Methylococcus capsulatus: one gene and its partners. The protein of the gene in region 2 interacts with the protein of the main gene of each other region in a pairwise test. Links are inferred from orthologs where the notes say so. Each region holds a gene or a part of one and is shown on either strand. Other genes may lie near its edges. The genes, in order: ftsA, N4J17_RS06050, N4J17_RS12565 and ftsZ.

Region 1 (4,463 bases), 350 kb from region 2 along the record:
TCGTCGAATTCGCCGATGGCGAGATCGAGCCCACCGGTGATGTTGACCAGAATGCCCTTCGCGCCGGACAGGCTGATGTCTTCCAACAGCGGGCTGGCGATCGCACGCTCGGCAGCGTCCCGCGCACGAGTCGGGCCGCTGCCTACCCCCGTACCCATCATCGCCACACCCATTTCCGACATGACCGTGCGCACGTCGGCGAAATCCACGTTGATGAGTCCGGGACGGGTGATCAGCTCGGCGATGCCCTGCACCGCCCCCAGCAGCACGTCGTTCGCCGCCGCGAACGCGGCCATCAGGCTCACATCCTTGCCCAGCACGGGAAGGAGCTTCTCGTTCGGAATGGTGATGAGGGAATCCACGAACTGGCTGAGCTCTGCGATTCCCTTGTCCGCAACCAGTCGGCGCTTACGGCCTTCGAAGGGGAACGGTTTGGTCACCACTGCAACGGTAAGAATGCCGGCTTCCTTGGCGATTTCCGCGATGACGGGCGCCGCGCCGGTACCGGTGCCGCCACCCATGCCCGCGGTAATGAACACCATGTCCGCACCATCCAGCACTTCGAGGATGCGCTCGCGGTCGTCGAGCGCAGCCTGCCGGCCGATGTCCGGGTTGGCCCCGGCACCCAGACCCTTCGTCAGATTGTTGCCCAGCTGGATGACGGTGCGCGCACCGAGGTTCCGCAGCGCCTGGGCATCGGTATTGGCGCAGATGAAATCCACGCCCTCGATCTGACTGCTCACCATGTGATTGACGGCATTGCCGCCGCCGCCGCCGACGCCGATCACCTTGATGACCGCGTTCGGGCTGAATGAATCTACGAGTTCAAATTTCATGTTCCCATCCCCTCTGAATACGGGCTATCCGGAAAAACCGAAAATCTCAGAAATTTCCCTGAAACCAATTCTTCATGCGCAGCCAAATACTCCTGAAACCGCCACCTCCCAGCAGGGGGCGATCCCCGGAAAACAGATGCTGCCGTCCATGCAGCAACAACCCCACTCCGGTGGCGTAGGCCGGATTGCGAATCACGTCGTTGAGACCGGAAACCGTATAAGGCACGCCCAGCCGCACCGGCATGTGGAAGATTTCTTCCGCCAGCTCCACCAGTCCTTCGACCCGCGAACTACCGCCACTCAGCACGATGCCTGCCGCGATCAGATCGTCGAAACCCGCCCGGCGCAGTTCCGCCTGCACTAGCAGCAACAATTCTTCATAACGCGGCTCCACAATCTCGGCAAGATTGAGCCTGGAAATCTGCCGGGACGGCCGGTCACCGATGCTGGGCACTTCGATCGTGTCTTCGATGTCTGCGAGCTGGGTCAGCGCACAGGCATGCTTGAGCTTCAGTGTCTCGGCATGGGGCGTGGGCGTGCGCAGCGCCACGGCGATGTCGTTGGTCACCTGATCGCCGGCGATGGGGATCACGGCGGTGTGGCGGATGGCGCCGTCGGTGAACACCGCGATGTCCGTGGTCCCGCCGCCGATATCCACCAGGCACACGCCGAGTTCCTTCTCATCGTCCGTCAGGACGGCCTGGCTCGACGCCAGTTGTTCGAGCACGATATCGTCGACCTCCAGGCCGCAGCGCTGGATGCATTTCTGGATGTTCTGGGCCGCACTCACCGCACCGGTGACGATGTGCACCCGGGCTTCGAGACGTATGCCCGACATGCCGATGGGTTCCTTGACACCCTCCTGCCGGTCGATGACGAATTCCTGGGGCAGAATATGCAGGATTTTCTGATCGGCGGGGATGGCGACCGCCCTGGCAGAGTCGATGACACGGTCGACGTCCCCCTGGGTGACCTCCTTGTCCCGAATTGCCACGATACCGTGGGAATTCATGCTGCTGATATGGCTGCCGGCGATGCCCGCATAGACCGAGTGTATGCGGAAACCGGCCATCAGCTCCGCTTCCTCGACCGCGCGTTGAATGGAATGAACGGTGGTTTCGAGATTGACGACGACGCCTTTCTTGAGTCCTCGCGACGGGTGGGTGCCCAGTCCGACCACCTCGATCAGGCCATCCTCGTTGACCTCACCCACGAGACAGGCCACTTTGGAAGTGCCGATGTCCAGCCCTACGATTACGTTCTTGTCAGACTTTTTGCCCATGAAGTGATATTCGAAGGATATGTCAGACGCATGTCCAGCCTATTGCGTTCAATAGCCGACCCTGCCGTTCGCCGCCCGACCGGGCGGGTTGTGCGGGATGAGATTCCCTGTCGTCGCTGCGCGGCCGCCTCTTCATGCGGGAGGGACCGCCCCAGGCGGTTCGGGGGGAGCCTCCACGTCGGGCTGATACGTTTTCCAAACCACCGCGAAGCCATAAGGATACCTCAAATCGATACTTTGGAGCAGAGCCATGCGATCTTTGCCCAACAGCGGCAGAAGGCTCAGGAGGCTGGCAATGGCCTCGACCGGCTCCCGGCGACCGAACTCTATCCGGAGGTCCGATTCCAGCCGCAGCGACCATGACCAGCGGTCGGTCAAGCGAAGTTCGGCGACCCGTGTCCCCCAGCTTTCGAACCGTTCGTCGAGATCGATCAGCACCTTGATCAGGCGGCGTTCCTGACCATCCGGTCCCGTCAACAGCGGCAGATGCTCGAACCCCAGGGTACTGCCGATATGAAAACGGTTCATGCGGTCGTCGATGAAGTCCCCATCGCCCCAACGTGCCACGGGGCGATGCTCCTGCACCTCTACTTCGATGCGGTCCGGCCACCGCCGTTCCACCGTGGCCTCGGCCACCCAGGGGATGGAGGTTACCGCTTGGCGGATTTCGGCTAAGGGGATCCGGAAATAGGTTTTGCCGCCGCCCAGCTTCCCTCTGACGATGTCTTCCACCACCGTCGGATCGATATGGCGGAAAGCGCCCTTCACACGGACAGTGTGCACCCGCTGCTCGGCGAGCCATGATACCCCCCAGCCCACTCCTCCCCATATCAGGCCAAGAGCGAACAGCGCCATGATGGAAACGCGCAGGCTGCGGCCCCCCGGGATGGCCGCATTCCCGTCGGGTTGCCGCCGTTTCGGCTTCAGGCGACACTGGTTTCCAGGATGTGCCACACCAGCTCCTGAAAATCGATACCTGCCGCCTTGGCGGCCATCGGAACCAGACTGTGATCGGTCATACCGGGCACGGTATTGACCTCGATCAGCCAGGGCTGGCCACTGCGGTCCACCAGCAGATCGACCCGGCCCCAGCCGCTGACGCCGACGATCTGGCAGGCGCGCAGGACCAGCGCCTGCAGCTCGGCCTCGCGCCCGGCATCCAGTCCGCAAGGACAGAGGTAACGGGTGGTTTCCGCCCGGTATTTGGCATCGAAATCATAGAAGGCATGCGGGGTTTCCAGGCGAATCAGCGGCAACGGCACACCTTTGAGCATGCCGCCGGTGTATTCGATGCCGTCGATCCAACGTTCGGCGAAAACGGCACAGCCGTAACCAGAGGCACGCTCCCATGCCTGCGCCAGTTCTTCGGCCGTCGCAGCACGGCTCATGCCGATGCTCGATCCCTCCTCCGCCGGCTTGACGATCACCGGAAAGCCCAGGGCTTCCCGGCAACGCTCGAGATCGGCGGGCGAATCCAGCCGCAGCCAGGGAGGAGTCGGCAGACCGGCTCCCTTCCAACACAATTTCGTGCGCAGCTTGTCCATGCTCAGCGCAGAAGCCAGCACGCCACTCCCGGTGCAGGGGACGCCCAGACAGGCCAGAGCTCCCTGCAGCACGCCGTCCTCGCCGCCGCGGCCGTGAATGATGTTGAACACGCGATCGAAGCGGCGCTCCAGCAACGGGGCGATCATGTCGCGCCCGACGTCGAAACCTTCGGCATCGATCCCGCAGCGCCGCAATGCTTCCAGGACAGCCTTCCCGCTCTTCAGCGAAATCTCCCGTTCCGCCGCGGCCCCGCCCATCAGGACTGCGACCGTGCCGAACTCCGATGCCTGCTGAATCCGTTTCTCCACTCGGTTCCTCATCAAAAATTAAGGTTTTACACCAGGGTTTCGCCCACGATCCGGACTTCGGGCTCGAGCCATATGCCGCAGTGCAGGGCCACCCGGTCGCGCACTTCCGCGATCAAAGTCTCGATGTCGGCCGCCGTCGCGCTCCCGCAGTTAACGATGAAATTGGCATGTTTGGGGGACACTTGGGCACCGCCAACGGCATGCCCCTTGAGGCCGCAAGCTTCGATCAGGCGCGCGGCGAAGTCGCCGGGTGGATTCCGGAACACCGATCCGCAGCTCGGCTGATGGGTCGGTTGGGTCGCCGAGCGCCGCGCCAGCAGGGCTTTGATGCGCTCGCGCCCGGCCCGCCCGTCGCCGGGCGCGAGTTCGAGTTCCGCCGCGACAAACCACTCCCCTTCCGGCCCATGCACATGACGGTAGCCCACTTCGAATTCTTCGGGGGCCCGCCAGATCGTCCGGCCGTCACGGTTCACCGTGAGCGCACGCCGCACC
Region 2 (5,860 bases):
GTCGCCCAGGGCGTCGATCGCCGCACGCTGCAGGCTGATGTCCAGCGACAGGCGCAGATCGGCCCCCGGCACGGGCGGTACCGTATCGAGAACGCCGATCGAACGCCCCTGGACGTTGGTTTCCAGCTCCTGGTGGCCGGTCCGGCCATGGAGCAGCGTCTCGTAGGTTTTTTCGATCCCACTCTTGCCGATGTGGTAGGTGCCGCTATAGAGCGAAGGATCGAGTGTCTTCAGGTCGGCCTCGCTGATGCGGCTGACATAGCCCACGGCATGTGCCGTGAGTTCGCCGTAAGGATAGGTCCGGATCATGCGCACGGCGATCTGGACACCGGGAAAGAACGGCTGCTTGACCGCGAAACGCGCGATCTGTTCTTCATCCAGCCGCATCTTGAGAGGAATACTCTCGAAGCTCTTGTGCTGGGATTGAAGCTTGCGGAACCGGCGCACGTCCTCGTCGCTCAGCCCGAGCAGGGTCTGGAGTTCCGCCAGCGTGGCGTCCAGGTCGTCGATGCGTTCCGGCACCAGTTCCAGACTGTACGAAGGCACGTTGTCGGCCAGCACCTCGCCGTTGCGGTCGTAGATGATACCCCGCGTAGGCGGCAACGGCGCAATCTTGACGCGGTTGTCCTGTGACAGGGTCGCGTAGTGTTCGTGACCGACGATTTGCAGATAAACCAGACGCGCCACCAGCGCCGCCACCGCCAGCAGCAGCAGGACCACACTGAAGGCAATGCGGGACTGGAATACCCGGACGTCGTTCTGGAGCCTTCGTTTAGCGCGGATGTTCATGGCTTGGGCAGGGCCGGGGCAGGCTTGAAGCTATGCCGCGCCGCAACGGCGCCGCAGCCCGTCGAGCACGGCCCGAACCAAAGGCCAGACCAGGCCGCCGGACAATGCCGCGAACCAGTAGCCTTCCGGCGCACTGGCCGGCCCTCGGATATGGCGGGTCCACAGGATGAGCAGGAGCCCCAGGCCGAGCAGCAGCACGACGGCCAAAACCTGCTGAACCATCGAATAGAGCTGGAAACGCCGGTGAAAACGCACGCCGACATAGATGACCAGACTGTATGCCAGAGCCTCTTGACCCAGCAGCCGCCCCGTCAGCGCATCCGCCAGGAGACCGGTCAGCCAGGCGGTACCGACGCCGACGCGGTCGGGAGCCGCCACGGCCCAATAGATCAGCAGCAACAGAATCCAGTCCGGATTCCACAGCGCCCAGCTTTGCGGCAAGGGTACGATTCGCATCGCCATCGCGGCGGCCAGGCTCGCGAAAATCACGATGCGGGGGGAAGTCCGCCTAGCGGGCCACATGCGGAACCGCTGCGCCAGGGGGGGCTTCCCCCGCCTTGTCCTGAGCCTGGACGTCGCTGCGGGTCCATACCAGCAGAACCTCGCGGATGCGATCCAGCGGGGCGACCGGCTCCGCCGAGACCTTGGCGAGCGAACTGCCGGTGTTGGAAATGTCCACCACCGTCGCCACCGGATAGCCGGCCGGGAACACGCCGCCCATGCCGGAAGTCACCAGCCGGTCGCCCTCCTGGATATCGGCGCTGCCGCTCAGATACGGCAGGATCAGCCGGTCGATCCGGCCGGTGCCCACCGCAATCGTCCGCAGGCCGTTGCGCTCGACCTGGACCGGGATGGCATGATTCGGATCGGTGATCAGCATCACTTCGGCACTGACGGGCGAGACGCGCAGCACCTGCCCCACCACGCCGCGGGCGTCGAACACCGGCTGACCGACATGGACGCCGATGTTCGAACCTTTGTTGGCCAGCACCAGGTGCTCGTAGGGCACCAGGTTGATGGACAGCAGTTCGGCGATCAGGAAATGCTCGCCGATTTTGATCGACGCCCCCAACAGCGCCCGCAGACGGATGTTTTCCTGCTCCAATGCGGAGAATTTCGCCAGCCTGGCCTCCAGGCGGAAGCGATCCTCCTTGAGCCTTTGGTTTTCTTCCAGAATGCTGGTGTAGCCGGACACGTTTTCCCGGATCCACTCGGCGAAACGCACGGGCGCACTGACGAATTGCTGCAAAGGATAGACCGCGGCATCCAGCCCGCTGCGCAAAGCGCCGATCGCTCCGCGACGGTCAGCCGCGAGCAGGACCAGGGAAGCGATGGCGAAAACCAGCAGCCGGAAATTCTGGGCCGGCTTCTTGGTGAATGCGAGTTTGATGGCGCGCCCCTCTCGTCGCAACGCTGATGGGGAACGAAATTATTCGAGGAAGAAGGGGGTACCGCCTTTCTGGTCCAGCAGCTCCAGCACTTTACCGCCGCCACGGGCGACACAGGTCAGCGGATCCTCGGCCACCACCACCGGCAGGCCGGTCTCCTCGGCGATGAGCCGGTCGATGTCCTTCAACAAAGCGCCTCCCCCGGTGAGGACGATGCCCCGCTCAGCCACGTCGGCACCCAGTTCCGGCGGGGTCTGCTCGAGCGCCTGCTTGACTGCCTCCACCACACCCGCGAGCGGCTCCTGCAAGGCTTCGAGGATCTCGTTGCTGTTCAGGGTGAAGCTGCGCGGTATGCCTTCGGCCAGATTCCGGCCCATGACGGCGATTTCCTTGACCTCGCTGCCTGGATACGCCGAACCGATCTCGTGCTTGATGCGCTCGGCGGTGGCCTCGCCGATCAGGGTTCCGAAATTGCGCCGGACGTAATTCATGATCGCCTCGTCCAGGCGGTCGCCGCCGATGCGGACCGAAGCCGCATACACCACGCCGTTGAGCGAGATGATGGCGACTTCCGAGGTACCCCCACCGATGTCGATCACCATCGAGCCGCGGGCCTCGCTCACGGGCAGGCCCGCGCCAACTGCGGCAGCGATCGGTTCTTCGATCAGATAGACCTCGCGTGCCCCGGCACCCTCGGCGGAATCCTTGATCGCCTTGCGCTCCACCTGGGTCGAGCCGCAGGGCACGCAGATCAGGACCCTGGGACTCGGCCGCAGCAGCCGGTTCGGGTGGACCTTATGGATGAAATACTGGAGCATCTTTTCCGTCAGGGTAAAGTCGGCGATGACGCCGTCCTTCATCGGACGGATGGCGGTGATGTTGCCCGGCGTGCGTCCGAGCATGGACTTGGCCGCGGCTCCCACGGCGGCGATGGACTTGGCCCCGCGGTTCTTGTCTTCCCGAATGGCCACCACCGAGGGCTCGTTCAGGACGATGCCCTGACCTCTGATGTAAATCAGGGTATTGGCCGTGCCCAGATCAATCGACAGATCGTTTGAAAAATAACCGCGCAGACGCTTAAACATCGGGAACCGGCCTGGCAAAAAGTATACTCTAGCAACGGGGTGGGGGGGCCAGCAAGAGATGCGGTATGATATGAATAATATCGCCCATCAACAGGATACGCTCATGTCGCTCAGCGCCGCAGAAGTCAACAAAATCGCATGGCTGGCACGTCTCGCCATCGACGACGACAAGGTCGAAGCCTACGCCCGCGATCTGTCGCAGATTCTCGGCTTCGTCGAACAGTTGGGCAGCGTCGACACCAGCCGGGTCGCGCCGATGGCGCATCCCTTGGACGAGGCCCAGCGCCTGCGCCCCGACACCGTCACCGAGACCGACCAGCGCGCCCTGTTCCAGGCCCATGCGCCCCTGGTCGAGGCCGGACTCTATCTGGTACCCAAGGTCATCGAATAAACCCGTGCCGCCTTCCCCTTCAAACATTCGCACATTTCGGAGCGCCACCGCATGCATCGCAAGACCATCGCCGAACTGGCCGCCGGTCTCGAACGGAAAGAATTCAGCAGCGTCGAACTGACGCAAACCCATCTCGCTCGCATCGAGCGGCTCGACCCCATCCTCAACAGCTTCATCACGACCACCCCGGAAATCGCCCTGGCCCAGGCCCGCGCTGCCGACGAGCGCATCGCGAAAGGCGAGGCCGGCCCCTTGACGGGCATCCCCATCGCCCAGAAGGACATCTTCTGCACGAAGGGTGTGCGCACCAGCTGCGGCTCCCGGATGCTGGACAACTTCATTTCGCCCTATGACGCCTGCGTGGTCGAGCGCTTCAGCGCCGCCGGCGCGGTCATGCTCGGCAAACTGAACATGGACGAATTCGCCATGGGCTCGTCCAATGAGACCAGCTACTACGGTCCGGTGAAGAATCCATGGAACACCGGCACGGTACCCGGCGGCTCCTCCGGCGGCTCGGCCGCGGCGGTCGCTGCACGGCTGGCGGCGGGCGCGACCGGCACCGACACCGGCGGCTCCATCCGGCAGCCCGCGGCGTTCTGCGGCATCACCGGCCTCAAGCCGACCTACGGCCGGATCTCGCGCTGGGGCATGATCGCCTTCGCGTCCAGCCTGGATCAGGCCGGCCCAATGGCGCGCACCGCCGAGGATTGCGCCATCATGCTGCAGACCATGGCCGGTTTCGACGAGCGCGACTCGACCTGCGTCGACCGTCCGGTGCCGGACTACTGCGCCGCCCTTGCCAATAATCTGGACGGCCTGCGCATCGGCCTGCCCAAAGAGTTTTTCGGCGAAGGACTCGATCCTGCCATCGCCAGCCTGATCCAGGAGGCCGTGGACGAGTACAGAAAGCTCGGCGCCACCGTCAAGGAAGTCTCGCTGCCCAACATGCATCTCTCGGTCCCGGCCTATTATGTGGTCGCCCCGGCGGAATGCTCCTCCAACCTGGCCCGCTTCGATGGTGTGCGCTTTGGCCACCGCTGCGAAAACCCCGCCGATCTGGCCGACCTGTACACCCGTTCACGTGGCGAAGGCTTCGGCGCCGAGGTCAAACGCCGCATTTTGATCGGCACCTACGCACTGTCAGCCGGTTATTACGATGCCTATTACCTCAAGGCCCAGAAGGTCCGCCGCCTGATCAGCGAGGACTTCCGCCGGGCTTTCGAGGAGGTCGACGTCATCATGGGACCGACCGCACCTTCGGTGGCGTTCGAGTTCGGCGCCAAGAGCGCGGACCCCATCGCCATGTACCTGTCGGACATCTACACCATCGCGGTGAACCTGGCCGGTCTGCCCGGCATGTCGATCCCGGTCGGCTTTGCCGACGGCCTGCCCGTCGGCATGCAGATCATCGGCGGCTATTTCAGCGAAGACCGCCTGCTGAACGTGGCCCACCGCTACCAGCAGGCCACCGACTGGCACACCCACGTCCCGACCGGCATCGCCGATTAACCCAAAGCTTCCAAGGTGTAACCGAACATGGAATGGGAAACTGTCATCGGGCTGGAAATCCACGCCCAGCTCGCCACCCGCTCGAAGATTTTCTCCGGCGCCCCCACCGCCTACGGCGCCGAGCCCAACACCCAGGCTTGCGCCGTCGATCTCGGCCTGCCCGGCGTGCTGCCGGTGCTCAATCGTGAAGCCGTGCGCATGGCGGTCAAATTCGGCCTGGCCATCGGCGCCGAGATCGCGCCGGTGTCGGTGTTCGCCCGCAAAAATTACTTCTACCCCGACCTGCCCAAGGGCTACCAGATCAGCCAGTACGATCTGCCGGTGGTCGCGCGCGGCAAGCTCAACATCAACGTCGACGGGAAAGAGCTGACCATAGGCATCACCCGCGCCCATCTGGAGGAAGATGCCGGCAAGTCGCTGCACGAGGACTTCCACGGCTATACGGGCATCGACCTCAACCGCGCCGGCACCCCGCTTCTGGAAATCGTGTCCGAGCCGGATCTGCGTTCCGCCAAGGAGGCAGTAGCCTACATGAAGAAGCTGCACGCCCTGGTGCGCTATCTGGAGATCTGCGACGGGAACATGCAGGAAGGCTCGTTCCGTTGCGATGCCAATGTGTCCGTCCGGCCCAAGGGCCAGGAAAAGTTCGGCACCCGCGCCGAAATCAAGAACCTCAACTCCTTCCGCTTCGTGGAAAA
Region 3 (5,812 bases), 1.3 Mb from region 2 along the record:
AAGTGTTGGATCGATCGCAGCCGCTGCCGACCACGAACAGCAGGTAAGTCAAGGTGCCGGCAAGGGTGCGCCGCAAATTGCCCCGGCGGTGTGGCGTCGTGCGAATCACTGGAAGAGTCTCCCTGAAGTCGTTTCCGGTGGCGGCGGCTGAATCGGCTGGAGCGCGGCTAGTCGCCCAATTAAGTCAAAATGAATATTCGGCAAGGCTTGCGGCCTCACCAATCCGGTGCCCGGATGAGGTTGGCCGGCGGTGTCTTGGAGACGGCCCCCGGCTTCAACAGGTCGCCCCAGTGGGTTCGCTCGCCCATGGCCTGCAGAATGGGCTCGGGCACGAAGTCCTTGCCTTCGCGGATCTGCCAGCCGCCGCCCAGGGCCCGGTAGACGCCGACCAGATGGGTGGCGATGCTGCCTAGGGTCTGGGCGAAGTTGTCCTGCTGCTTGAGCAGATCCTGCTCCGCCGTCAGCACCGTGGTGAAATCGGCAATGCCTTCGCGGTATTGCAGGGTGGCCAGATCCAGCGAGCGTTGGGCGGCGGCGGTACTCTCGGCCAGGAACTGTGCGGAATTCTGGGTCTTGAGGAAGCCGATCAAGGCACTCTCGGCCTCCTGCTGCGCCTTCAGTACGGTGTTCTGATAACCCAGGGCCAGTTCCTGGAACCGGGCGTCCTGGGCCCGGACTTGATTGGTGAGTTGGCCGTAATTGAACAGATTCCACTGCACGGAAGGGCCGAAGCGGTAGAAATGCTGTCCCCAATTGAAAATGTCGCCCAGACTGTGGCCCTGGGAGTTGGTCGAAACGAAGCCGAAGCTGCCACTGATCGAGAAGGCCGGATAGAGCGCGGCTTTGGCGATGCCGATGCGGGCTGACTGGGCCGCGGCGCTTTGTTCCGCCCGACGCACGTCCGGGCGGCGCCGCAGCAGGTCGGCGGGAATGCCGACGGCGACCTGGACCGGCGGAGCGGGGATCTGGCCGAATTGCGCTCCAGAGCCCAAGGGCTGGTCGAGTTTATCGGGCGGCATGCCGAGCAAATAGCAAAGCGTGTTCTTCGCCTGCCGAAGCTGTGCTTCCAGCACCGGGATGGTTGCCTGGGTGCCGGCGAGCACGGTTTTGGCTTGCTCCACGTCGCGCTGGGTACTGGTGCCGCCGTGGAACTTGGCCTCGGCGATCCTAAGGCTCTCGCTCTGGGTCTCGACGTTGTGGCGGGCTATATCCAGGCGCTTTTCCAGGGTTCGGATCAGGATATAGGTGTTGGCGACGTCGGCGGTGAGGGTGACCAGGATGTCGTCGTACTCGGCGATGGAAGCCATCAACTGCGCGTCGGCGGACTCGATGGCCCGGCGATATTTGCCCCAGATGTCGATTTCCCAGTTCGACATGACGCCGACGCGGGTATACCAAAGGCTGTTGCCACTTCCCAGCCCGAGATCCCGGAGGAAAGGCAAACTGATTTTCTCGGTTTGCCCTTCGAATCCCTGTTGCTGCGGAAACAGATTGCCGGTGGCGATACCCAGCTCCGCGCGCGAACCCAGGATGCGGACGGCGGCGACCTGCAGCGGGAGATTCTGTGAGTAAGCGGTTTCCACGAGTTTGTTCAGGACCGGGTCCTTGAATATGCGCCACCACTCGCGGAAATTGCCCTCCTTCCTGGAAACCCGCGTGTCTTCGCTTTCGAGCCAGTCAGGGGAAACCTGGGTTTCGGGCGTCTGGTAGTCCGGTCCGATCTTGTTGCTGCAGCCGCTGGCCAGAACCACTGGAAGGACCAGAAGCAGCCGGCAGCCGGTGTTTTTCAACAGCTCGATTTGGGGATCCATCCTGTATGGAATCCTGCAGTTAAAGGTCCTGGGGAAGGTCGTGTCCCGCCGACCGCGCGTTGGAATGTGCCAAGCATGCCTCAAGTCTCCGGGGGTGTCGAGCTATGCCTTGGAACTGTAATTCACTCGATGAGGGCCGCGTCGATCGGCGACCGTCATGTGGCCTCTGTAGCAGGATTTCACGTCAGCAAGAACACGAAGGGCTCCCTCCCTTCGTGTCGGGCCTTCGCTTACAGTATGCCAAGCATGAACAGCACCGCCCCCGGCATCGCAAGCGCCGGTCCCCACCAGGCGCCGCCCAGGGTGGCCACGATGCCGGCGGCAAGAGTCAGGATGCCGATGGCCTGGAATTTTCCGCGGAGCTTTCGGATTGGGGGTTCGCTTTCACTGGAGGTTGATTCGACCGTTTTTCCGCAGCTTGGGCAGATGTTTGCTTGCGCGGAGATTTGGGTTCCGCAATGGACACAGGTGCCGAGTTCCATAGTTTTCTCCTCGTTCTGCAATCGGGCCAACGGCCCTTTGTTGTTTTGGGAGTGGAGACTGCATAGCCTTACGCCGGAGTGGTTGTCCGGTACGGCTATTTTGACACCTCGGGGCAGGCCGTGGCATGTGGCGCCTTGCATGCCAGGGAACGGCGGAATTGAACTTGCCAAGCCGTAACCGGATGCGTTTGAATGGGGCGACGGGCAAGCGCTCAAGTAATTTCGTTTTTGCGGCGGAACAACGACATGGGTGACACGCTGGACAACGATCCCGCAGACCGGCCGGGAGAGGATGGCGCGGGATACAGGCTTCGGGCTGCCCGGGAGGCACGCAAGCTGGGGCTCGACAAGGTGGCGCGCGAACTGCATTTATCGGTAGGTACCGTCGGCGCACTCGAACGGGACGACTATTCCGGTCTGCCGCCCCCTACGTTCGTTCGCGGATATCTGCGCAGTTACGCACGTTTGCTGGATCTGCCGGAGCAGGAAATCGTCGACGCCTATAACCGCGTCGCAGGGGAGGGACCGGCTCCGGAGCCGGAACCGGTGGTGCATGCCCAGAGCGAGGTCAGACCGGTTGCCTGGTTCGGTCCGCTGGCTCTGGTCCTGGTTGGGATTGCGGGCATCTGGGGTTATCAGTACTGGCATTCGTCCCAGACCTCCGGGCCGGCCCCCTCTCCGGCCGGACTTGCCAAACCCGTGCCGGCCGAACCGGCCGGGACCGGGGCCACCGTGGCCGACCGGGAGGAGGCGCCGTCTCCCTCCGGTATGCCGCCACCCGCTTCAAGCCCGGCGGCGGTCGAAGCCCTCGTTGTACCGGTCGTTGCGCCGTCTCCGTCGGCGCAGCCCAGTCCGGAACCCTTGCCGCCCGAGGTGGATACTCTGACGCTGAGCTTCTCGGGGGAGTCCTGGGCCAGCGTGATCGACGCGGAAGGGAAAAGATTGCTCTTTCAGACTCTGGCCAAAGGCCAAGTGAGAACTGTCCAGGGGAAGGCGCCGTTTAGGGTCACGCTCGGCCGACCGGCCGATACCCGCCTGGATTACAACGGCAAGGCTTACGATCACGGCTATACCAGCAATCGCGTCTCGGTGAGGTTTTCCGTACCCAGGAGCACCGGGCAATGAGCATTTCTACAGCGACAGACCCACCCGCCGGCGGGCATCCAGACAATTTGCGCTGCCACGGGTGAAATCCCGGCAGGTCCGCGGCCGGTCCGGGTAGATGCCGCAGGCATAGGATTCCGCCGGGGCGTTACCCCCCGTTAGGGCGGCACAGCGCCCGCCGTCGCGGCGCAGTTTCCGGCGTCCATCGGTGGAGACGACCAGTTCGGGATGCAGGCGGACGAGCGGTTCGCGCGCCGATATTTCCACTGCCTGGTAGGCTTCCCGGCAGCAGGCGCCACAACTGAGGCAATCGAGGTCTTCGGCAGGCTCCCAGCGCATGCAGGCCGGCGCATCGGGAGGGATGCGCGCCTTCTGCGCATGACGGCAGCTCATCCCCCGGCGGCCGGCGTATGACCAGGCGCAGCCGGTGCAGCCTGCCTCCACCCGGTAGCGAGCGACGGCGGCATGGCCCGCGGGATGCATGGGGGGCGGGGGCGTGACCGTAGCCCATAAGGACGGCAGCTGCCCGTCGTCGCTTGTGATATGGCGGGGAACGACGCGGGCGATGGCTGCGGTCGCCGCCAGAGCGGCCTGAAGGTGCGGCGCCCAGCGTGGCTGCGAGGCACGCCAGACAGCCAGCCGGGCGGCGACGCAGGAGGGTTCGCGGCGGCCGCCTTGGTCTGGCGGGGCCGTCATCGGGTCATCGCCGAGGTTGGGCCAGAATTTGACGCGAAAGTCGGTGGTAGGGGCGAAGAAGTCGCCCAGGCCCACACCGTCGGCGAGATAGGCCTGTAGCCGCAGGCAGGCTTGCTCGCGCCACAGGTGGCGGTTGCTGGTGTTGTCCAGTCCCCAATCCACTTGGGCCTCGCCGGCTTCGCCCTCCACCAGCGCATGGCACAACTCGTGGAAGATCATTTGGGCGAGGGAGTCGTCCGGGTCGAGCAGGTCGTCGGTGCCGATCAAGATCGTGCCTCGTCCGTCCGTGGAGGCGTACACCTCCGGGCTGCGCGCGACGCGGAAGCCTATGTTTTCGGCACAGGCGATCCAGATCCGCGCCAGGGGGTCTTGGTAACTGTGATGGGGGCGGCGCAGGAAAGCGGTCATGTAGCGGAAGCGTATGTGCGCACTGAGAAGGACGAAGCCTAAGGCGGGGAATGCCGATATCGTCAAACGGCCGAAGGGGGGAACAATGTCATCATCACGCTGTAGCTTCCCGCCACGTACGCGACGGCGAGCAGCAAGCCGGTGGCCCAGGGTTGGGAAAGGGAGTGCCGGAAAATGTGCGCGACGACGGCGACATGCCAGAGCATCATGCTGAAGAGGATGAGATGGATGCCGGCAACGTCGGGCGCCGCCAAGGTCCAGGCCACCAGGGGGATGGCGAGCGCGCTGATGACAACGTCGCTGCCGAGCATGGCGATCGCCGTCTTCTGCCAGCGCGGCGTTTTCTTGAACAGAGCCAGCAACAGCCATACGAACCCGAGGAGCATCGCCAATTCCGCCATTGATTCGACGATGGCTGGTAGCCATTCCACTTCCAGCCCTAGCAGGATGAAGCCGACCAGGAGGTAGGCTGCCGCTGTGAGCCACAACAGCAGCATGGACCGCGGGACATCCTGCGGCCCTTTGCGGAACAGGCAGATTTCGATGAACAGTCGGATCAGCGGCATGCGGGGTCTTCTCCGGATTCAGCAGGCCATGTCGGTCTGGAGCTGCGCCTGTTCCAGCGCTTCGCTGGCGGCATACCAGGCTGCTTCAGCGCGGACCTGCGAATTTTCCGCCTCGGCCTTGTCCAGTAGCAGGCGTTTGAGCCGGTCCTTGGCTTCCGCGGCATACAGGCCGGGATCGGTCAACTGGGCTTCGAGTTCTTCCCGCCGCTTCGAGCAGCGCTCCAGCTCCGCTTCGGCACGTTCGAGCTGCAGGCGCAAAGGCCGGAGCCGCTGTCGTCTTTCGGCATCGGCCCGCCGGGTTTCGCGGCGGGACGCCCCCGCGTCGCGGTGGCCATCGGCTCCGCTGGAGGTGGAGGAAGCGCGGTTGCGCAGCCAGGCGCGGTAGTCGTCCAGATCACCGTCGAATGGGGTAACCCCGCCATCGGCGACGAGGAAGAAATCATCTACCACCGCGCGCAGCAGGTAGCTGTCGTGCGACACCAGCACGACCGCACCTTCGAAATCCTGCAGCGCACGGATCAGCGCCAGCCGCATTTGCAGATCCAGATGGTTGGTTGGTTCGTCGAGCAAGAGGAGGTTGGGTCGCTGGTAGACGATCAGGGCCAGTACCAGTCGGGCTTTCTCGCCGCCCGAAAACCCGGCGATGGGGTCGAAAGTCCGTTCGCCGCTGAAGCCGAAGCCGCCGAGGAAATCGCGGATGTCCTTTTCGGAGGCCTTGTCGTCCAGCCTCTGGACATGGAACACG
Region 4 (5,742 bases), 350 kb from region 2 along the record:
GGCCAAGGCCGCCGCCTGTCCCAGGCCTTACTTACTGAGGCCGGAAATCAAGGCATAAGGCTGCTCGGGCCGAACTGCCTCGGACTGATGCGGCCCAGCCTGAACCTCAACGCCACCTTCAGCAACAACGTCGCCCTCCCGGGCGGGCTCGCCCTGGTCTCCCAATCGGGGGCCCTGTGCACGGCGATTGTCGACTGGGCCAGCGCCCACCGCATCGGTTTTTCTGTCGTCGCCTCCATCGGTTCGGCTTACGATCTCGATTTTGGCGACATACTGGATTACCTGGCGCTGGATCAGGAAACCCGCAGCATCCTGCTTTATGTGGAGGGCATCCGCGACGCCCGCCGCTTCATGAGCGGCTTGCGGGCGGCAGCCCGGCTCAAACCCGTCATCGTCATCAAGGCCGGCCGCTACGCCGAAGGCTGCCGGGCCGCTATCTCCCACACTGGTGCCTTGGTGGGCGCCGATGACGTGTTCGATGCGGCGTTGAAACGGGCCGGCGTGGTCCGCGCCAAAACGATCGAGCAGTTGTTCGCCGCCGCCCAGTTGCTGGCGAGTGCCCACCCCGTACAGGGGGAGCGTCTGGCCATCGTCACCAATGCTGGAGGACCCGGGGTGATGGCAACCGATGCGGCGGTCGAACGCGGGCTGCACCTGGCGGAGCTGTCCGAGACCACGCTGCAACGCCTCGACCAGGTGCTACCGGCATTCTGGTCACATGGTAATCCCGTCGACATCCTTGGTGACGCCACACCGGAGCGCTATGCCGCCGCAGTCGAGGCCTGCCTGGCCGATCCCGGGATAGACGGCCTCTTGGTGATGCTCACGCCGCAGGCCATGACTGATCCTACCGGCGCGGCGAAACGGACGCTGGAAGCCATCGGGAATTCGACAAAGCCGGTCCTGGCCTGCTGGCTCGGCGAAACCCAGGTCCGAGAGGGCCGGACTCTATTCACCGACCATGGCATCCCCTCCTTTCCCAACCCGGAAAGCGCCACCCAAGCCTTCAGCTTCCTCGCCGAACATCATCGCAACCAGCAGATGCTGCTGCAGGTGCCCGGTCCCCTGACCGAACTCGAACCGCCTGACATCGCCGGAGCCCACCTGATCGTGGAAGGTGCACTGGGAGACAAGCGCAGCCTGCTTTCCCCGCTGGAAACACGGGCCATCCTCGGCGCTTTCCGCATCCCCATGTTGCCGGCCATCCCCGCCCATTCCCCCAATGAAGCGCTGGCCGCTGCGGAGTGCCTGGGGTTTCCGGTCGTTCTGAAAATACTCTCACCCGACATCACCCACAAATCCGACGTAGACGGAGTGATGCTCAACGTGACCCATGCCGAATCGGTCCGGCAGGCCTACAACGAGCTGCTGACGCGCGTCGGCCGGCGCAGACCGGACGCCCGTATCGAAGGGGTTTCGGTGGAAAAAATGTACACCGGGCGCAATGGGCGCGAACTGCTGGTGGGCGTGATCGACGATCCTGTGTTTGGCCCTGTGATCGGCTTCGGCGCCGGCGGCACGGCGGTGGAGATCAGCCGCGACCGGGCGATCGGCCTGCCTCCGGTCAATGCCCACATCGCCCGCACCCTGATCGGCCAGACCCGCATCTCCGTCGCCCTTGGCGCTTTCCGCAACCTGCCGCCGGTGCAGATGGAATCGCTGGTCCAGACACTGCAACGGGTCTCGGAAATGGTGTGCGAGCTACCGCAGATCCGCGAGATGGACATCAATCCGCTGATGGCCGACGAAACCGGCGTTTATGCACTCGATGCCCGGATCGTGGCGCGCCACCCGCCGCCCGGACGCCGGCGCTACGATCACATGGCGATCCATCCCTATCCCGCACAATGGGTCAGCCGGTTCCAGCTCAACGACGGGACGATAGTTACCATCCGACCGATACGGCCCGAGGATGCGGCGATGGAACAGGCGTTCGTCCGCGGACTGTCGGAGGAAGCCAAGTATTTCCGCTTCATGCAGTCGGTCCAGGAATTGAGCCATGAAATGCTGGTACGCCTGACCCAGCTCGATTACCACCGGGAACTCGCACTGATCGCGACCGTCGACACCAAGGAAGGGGAGACCGAGGTGGCGGTCGCGCGCTTTTTCAGCAATCCGGGCGGAGAGACCGCCGAGTTCGCCATCGTCGTCGCTGACGCCTGGCAGCGCCGCGGCATCGGCACCCGCCTCATGGCCATGCTGTGCGATGCGGCACGCGAAAAAGGAATACAAAAGCTGCAAGGCGAAGTGCTGGCGGGCAATGGCAAAATGCTACACTTCGTGGAAGCGCTGGGCTTCTCGGCAACCGCAGCGGCCGAGGATGCTTCGATCGTGCAGGTGTTCCGAAACCTGTGACGCCGAATCACCCTGCGCAGCCGGCCGAGGAACGGCCGCATCCTCACCGGGTTTCCGATCTCATCCCCCGGAAAACCCTGGCAGCCTACCTGGCACGCATCGAAAGCCACCGGAGGCTGCTGGAAACCATACGGCATCTGCTGCCACCGCCTCTGGCCGCCCGTTGCCGGGACTGTGTGGCGGCAAGCGACACCTTGGTGGTCTATGCCGAATCCGCGGCCTGGGCATCGCAACTGCGCTTCTACCTGCCCCGGATCATCAACGAGCTGGCGCAAGACGGCCACGGACGGTTCCGCCACGGCAAGGTCCGGACCTTGCCCCTGACCCTGGCCGCACCGCACGTCCCCGCCCCCCGGCCGAACCTGCACCGCCCTCGCCCGACGACGATCGCCGCACTCGATGCGGCGGCGCGGGCCAGCGAAGGTGAAATCGGCGCCGCCCTCGCCCGCCTGTGCGACACCCTGCGGCGGCTGCCGCGTTGAACGGTCAGCGCGCCGCGGGAGCCGTCCGCATATAGGAGATCGGGGCGAACTTCTCGTCTTCGAAACTCACGGTTTCCCAGGCATCACGCGCCTTCAGGAGTTCGCGCAGCAGGTGATTGTTGAGCCCGTGGCCGGACTTGTAACCGGTGAATGAACCGATCAGGCTGTGCCCGAGGAGATAGAGGTCGCCAATGGCGTCGAGGATCTTGTGCTTGACGAACTCGTCCCCGCTGCGCAGCCCGTCCTCGTTGAGCACTCGGTATTTGTCCACGACGATGGCGTTGTCCATGGAGCCGCCCAGGGCCAGACGGTTTTTGCGCAGCATTTCGATGTCGCGCATGAAGCCGAAGGTACGGGCGCGGGCGATCTCTTTGACAAAACTGGTCGAGGAAAACTCGACGCTGGCGGTCTGCGAGTCCTTGTCGAACACCGGATGGTCGAAATCGATGGTGAACGTCACCTTGAAACCGTCATAAGGCTCGAACCGAGCCCATTTGTCGCCCTCCTCGACCTGCAACGGCCGCTTGATGCGGATGAACTGCTTTGGCGCCTCCTGTTCCTGCACCCCAGCGGACTGGATCAGAAAAACGAAGGGGCCGGCGCTGCCGTCCATGATCGGTACTTCCGGCGCGCTGACGTCGACGTAGGCGTTGTCGATACCTAGCCCGGCGAAAGCGGAAAGCAGATGCTCCACCGTGGAGATGCGCACCTCGCCCTTCACCAGCGTCGTCGACAGGGTGGTGTCGCCGACGTTGTCGGGCCGCGCGTCGATCACCACCGGCTCGGCGAGATCGACCCGTCTGAATTTGATGCCTGAATTGGGTGCCGCCGGCCTGAGTGTAAGATAAACTTTCTCACCGGTATGAAGACCCACGCCGGTGGCGCGGATGACGTTTTTCAAGGTTCTTTGTTTGATCATACAAATGTCCCCCTTCTGTGGGGCCGCCGCGCGGCGGCCAATCCGGTAGGTCTTTCGATGCGTCATCCGGGCCACGGTCCACGTGTTTCCCGAAAGAGCTGTTCAAGGCGTGGAGAAAGAGCAGGTGTCCTAAACTCAATCAGCCTGGCGGCGCAGGAATGCAGGGATATCGAGATACTCGAGATCCATTTCTTTGCTGGGTTCACCGCGCGGCTCGTGTTTGGGCTGTTTGCGCAGCACCGTCGGGCGCTGCATCTGTTCGTAGTCGATTTCGCCGGTCTGTTTGTGCACCAGCTTCAGCGGCGCATCGGAAACGGTCTGCGACTGGCCCGAGAGTCCGGTCGCCACCACGGTAACGCGAACTTCGTCCTGCATCTCCGGATCAATCACGGTTCCGATGACGACCATCGCCTCGTCGGAAGCGTAGTCCTTGACCGCATTGCCCACTTCGTCGAATTCGCCGATGGCGAGATCGAGCCCACCGGTGATGTTGACCAGAATGCCCTTCGCGCCGGACAGGCTGATGTCTTCCAACAGCGGGCTGGCGATCGCACGCTCGGCAGCGTCCCGCGCACGAGTCGGGCCGCTGCCTACCCCCGTACCCATCATCGCCACACCCATTTCCGACATGACCGTGCGCACGTCGGCGAAATCCACGTTGATGAGTCCGGGACGGGTGATCAGCTCGGCGATGCCCTGCACCGCCCCCAGCAGCACGTCGTTCGCCGCCGCGAACGCGGCCATCAGGCTCACATCCTTGCCCAGCACGGGAAGGAGCTTCTCGTTCGGAATGGTGATGAGGGAATCCACGAACTGGCTGAGCTCTGCGATTCCCTTGTCCGCAACCAGTCGGCGCTTACGGCCTTCGAAGGGGAACGGTTTGGTCACCACTGCAACGGTAAGAATGCCGGCTTCCTTGGCGATTTCCGCGATGACGGGCGCCGCGCCGGTACCGGTGCCGCCACCCATGCCCGCGGTAATGAACACCATGTCCGCACCATCCAGCACTTCGAGGATGCGCTCGCGGTCGTCGAGCGCAGCCTGCCGGCCGATGTCCGGGTTGGCCCCGGCACCCAGACCCTTCGTCAGATTGTTGCCCAGCTGGATGACGGTGCGCGCACCGAGGTTCCGCAGCGCCTGGGCATCGGTATTGGCGCAGATGAAATCCACGCCCTCGATCTGACTGCTCACCATGTGATTGACGGCATTGCCGCCGCCGCCGCCGACGCCGATCACCTTGATGACCGCGTTCGGGCTGAATGAATCTACGAGTTCAAATTTCATGTTCCCATCCCCTCTGAATACGGGCTATCCGGAAAAACCGAAAATCTCAGAAATTTCCCTGAAACCAATTCTTCATGCGCAGCCAAATACTCCTGAAACCGCCACCTCCCAGCAGGGGGCGATCCCCGGAAAACAGATGCTGCCGTCCATGCAGCAACAACCCCACTCCGGTGGCGTAGGCCGGATTGCGAATCACGTCGTTGAGACCGGAAACCGTATAAGGCACGCCCAGCCGCACCGGCATGTGGAAGATTTCTTCCGCCAGCTCCACCAGTCCTTCGACCCGCGAACTACCGCCACTCAGCACGATGCCTGCCGCGATCAGATCGTCGAAACCCGCCCGGCGCAGTTCCGCCTGCACTAGCAGCAACAATTCTTCATAACGCGGCTCCACAATCTCGGCAAGATTGAGCCTGGAAATCTGCCGGGACGGCCGGTCACCGATGCTGGGCACTTCGATCGTGTCTTCGATGTCTGCGAGCTGGGTCAGCGCACAGGCATGCTTGAGCTTCAGTGTCTCGGCATGGGGCGTGGGCGTGCGCAGCGCCACGGCGATGTCGTTGGTCACCTGATCGCCGGCGATGGGGATCACGGCGGTGTGGCGGATGGCGCCGTCGGTGAACACCGCGATGTCCGTGGTCCCGCCGCCGATATCCACCAGGCACACGCCGAGTTCCTTCTCATCGTCCGTCAGGACGGCCT

What was found.
Region 1: the proteins of N4J17_RS06050 (region 2) and ftsA interact in binary tests that used the Escherichia coli proteins (3 or more experiments, as listed by UniProt). The link is inferred for Methylococcus capsulatus from one-to-one orthologs.
Region 3: the proteins of N4J17_RS06050 (region 2) and N4J17_RS12565 interact in binary tests that used the Escherichia coli proteins (3 or more experiments, as listed by UniProt). The link is inferred for Methylococcus capsulatus from one-to-one orthologs.
Region 4: the proteins of N4J17_RS06050 (region 2) and ftsZ interact in binary tests that used the Escherichia coli proteins (3 or more experiments, as listed by UniProt). The link is inferred for Methylococcus capsulatus from one-to-one orthologs.

The regions. Positions count from the first base shown.
Region 1 is NZ_CP104311.1:1,581,185-1,585,647, reverse strand. What follows is about bases 1-2,887. They hold ftsA (cell division protein FtsA), read right to left. Parts: upstream 2,119-2,887; coding sequence 883-2,118; downstream 1-882. Other genes in these bases: N4J17_RS07780 (cell division protein FtsQ/DivIB), read right to left, coding at 2,251-2,887; ftsZ (cell division protein FtsZ), read right to left, coding at 1-836. In the rest of the region: more of N4J17_RS07780, read right to left, coding at 2,888-3,072; N4J17_RS07775 (D-alanine--D-alanine ligase), read right to left, coding at 3,042-3,971; murB (UDP-N-acetylmuramate dehydrogenase), read right to left, coding at 3,998-4,463. UniProt on the Escherichia coli protein: Essential cell division protein that assists in the assembly of the Z ring. May serve as the principal membrane anchor for the Z ring.
Region 2 is NZ_CP104311.1:1,234,046-1,239,905, reverse strand. The notes cover bases 1,241-4,134. They hold N4J17_RS06050 (rod shape-determining protein), read right to left. Parts: upstream 3,263-4,134; coding sequence 2,219-3,262; downstream 1,241-2,218. Other genes in these bases: gatA (Asp-tRNA(Asn)/Glu-tRNA(Gln) amidotransferase subunit GatA), read left to right, coding at 3,705-4,134; gatC (Asp-tRNA(Asn)/Glu-tRNA(Gln) amidotransferase subunit GatC), read left to right, coding at 3,366-3,653; mreC (rod shape-determining protein MreC), read right to left, coding at 1,298-2,200; mreD (rod shape-determining protein MreD), read right to left, coding at 1,241-1,278. Also shown: mrdA (penicillin-binding protein 2), read right to left, coding at 1-789; more of mreD, read right to left, coding at 820-1,240; more of gatA, read left to right, coding at 4,135-5,162; Asp-tRNA(Asn)/Glu-tRNA(Gln) amidotransferase subunit GatB, read left to right, coding at 5,190-5,860. UniProt on the Escherichia coli protein: Forms membrane-associated dynamic filaments that are essential for cell shape determination. Acts by regulating cell wall synthesis and cell elongation, and thus cell shape.
Region 3 is NZ_CP104311.1:2,560,389-2,566,200, forward strand. Bases 1,633-4,478 are described here. They hold N4J17_RS12565 (RodZ domain-containing protein), read left to right. Parts: upstream 1,633-2,539; coding sequence 2,540-3,418; downstream 3,419-4,478. Other genes in these bases: N4J17_RS12555 (efflux transporter outer membrane subunit), read right to left, coding at 1,633-1,811; N4J17_RS12560 (zinc-ribbon domain-containing protein), read right to left, coding at 2,042-2,293; N4J17_RS12570 (YkgJ family cysteine cluster protein), read right to left, coding at 3,425-4,478. Outside these bases: N4J17_RS12550 (efflux RND transporter periplasmic adaptor subunit), read right to left, coding at 1-109; more of N4J17_RS12555, read right to left, coding at 216-1,632; more of N4J17_RS12570, read right to left, coding at 4,479-4,501; N4J17_RS12575 (hypothetical protein), read right to left, coding at 4,564-5,067; N4J17_RS12580 (ATP-binding cassette domain-containing protein), read right to left, coding at 5,086-5,812.
Region 4 is NZ_CP104311.1:1,584,110-1,589,851, reverse strand. What follows is about bases 2,967-5,742. They hold ftsZ (cell division protein FtsZ), read right to left. Parts: upstream 5,041-5,742; coding sequence 3,892-5,040; downstream 2,967-3,891. Other genes in these bases: ftsA (cell division protein FtsA), read right to left, coding at 5,087-5,742; lpxC (UDP-3-O-acyl-N-acetylglucosamine deacetylase), read right to left, coding at 2,967-3,756. Outside these bases: N4J17_RS07805 (bifunctional acetate--CoA ligase family protein/GNAT family N-acetyltransferase), read left to right, coding at 1-2,355; N4J17_RS07800 (DUF721 domain-containing protein), read left to right, coding at 2,352-2,837; more of lpxC, read right to left, coding at 2,842-2,966. UniProt on the Escherichia coli protein: Essential cell division protein that forms a contractile ring structure (Z ring) at the future cell division site. The regulation of the ring assembly controls the timing and the location of cell division.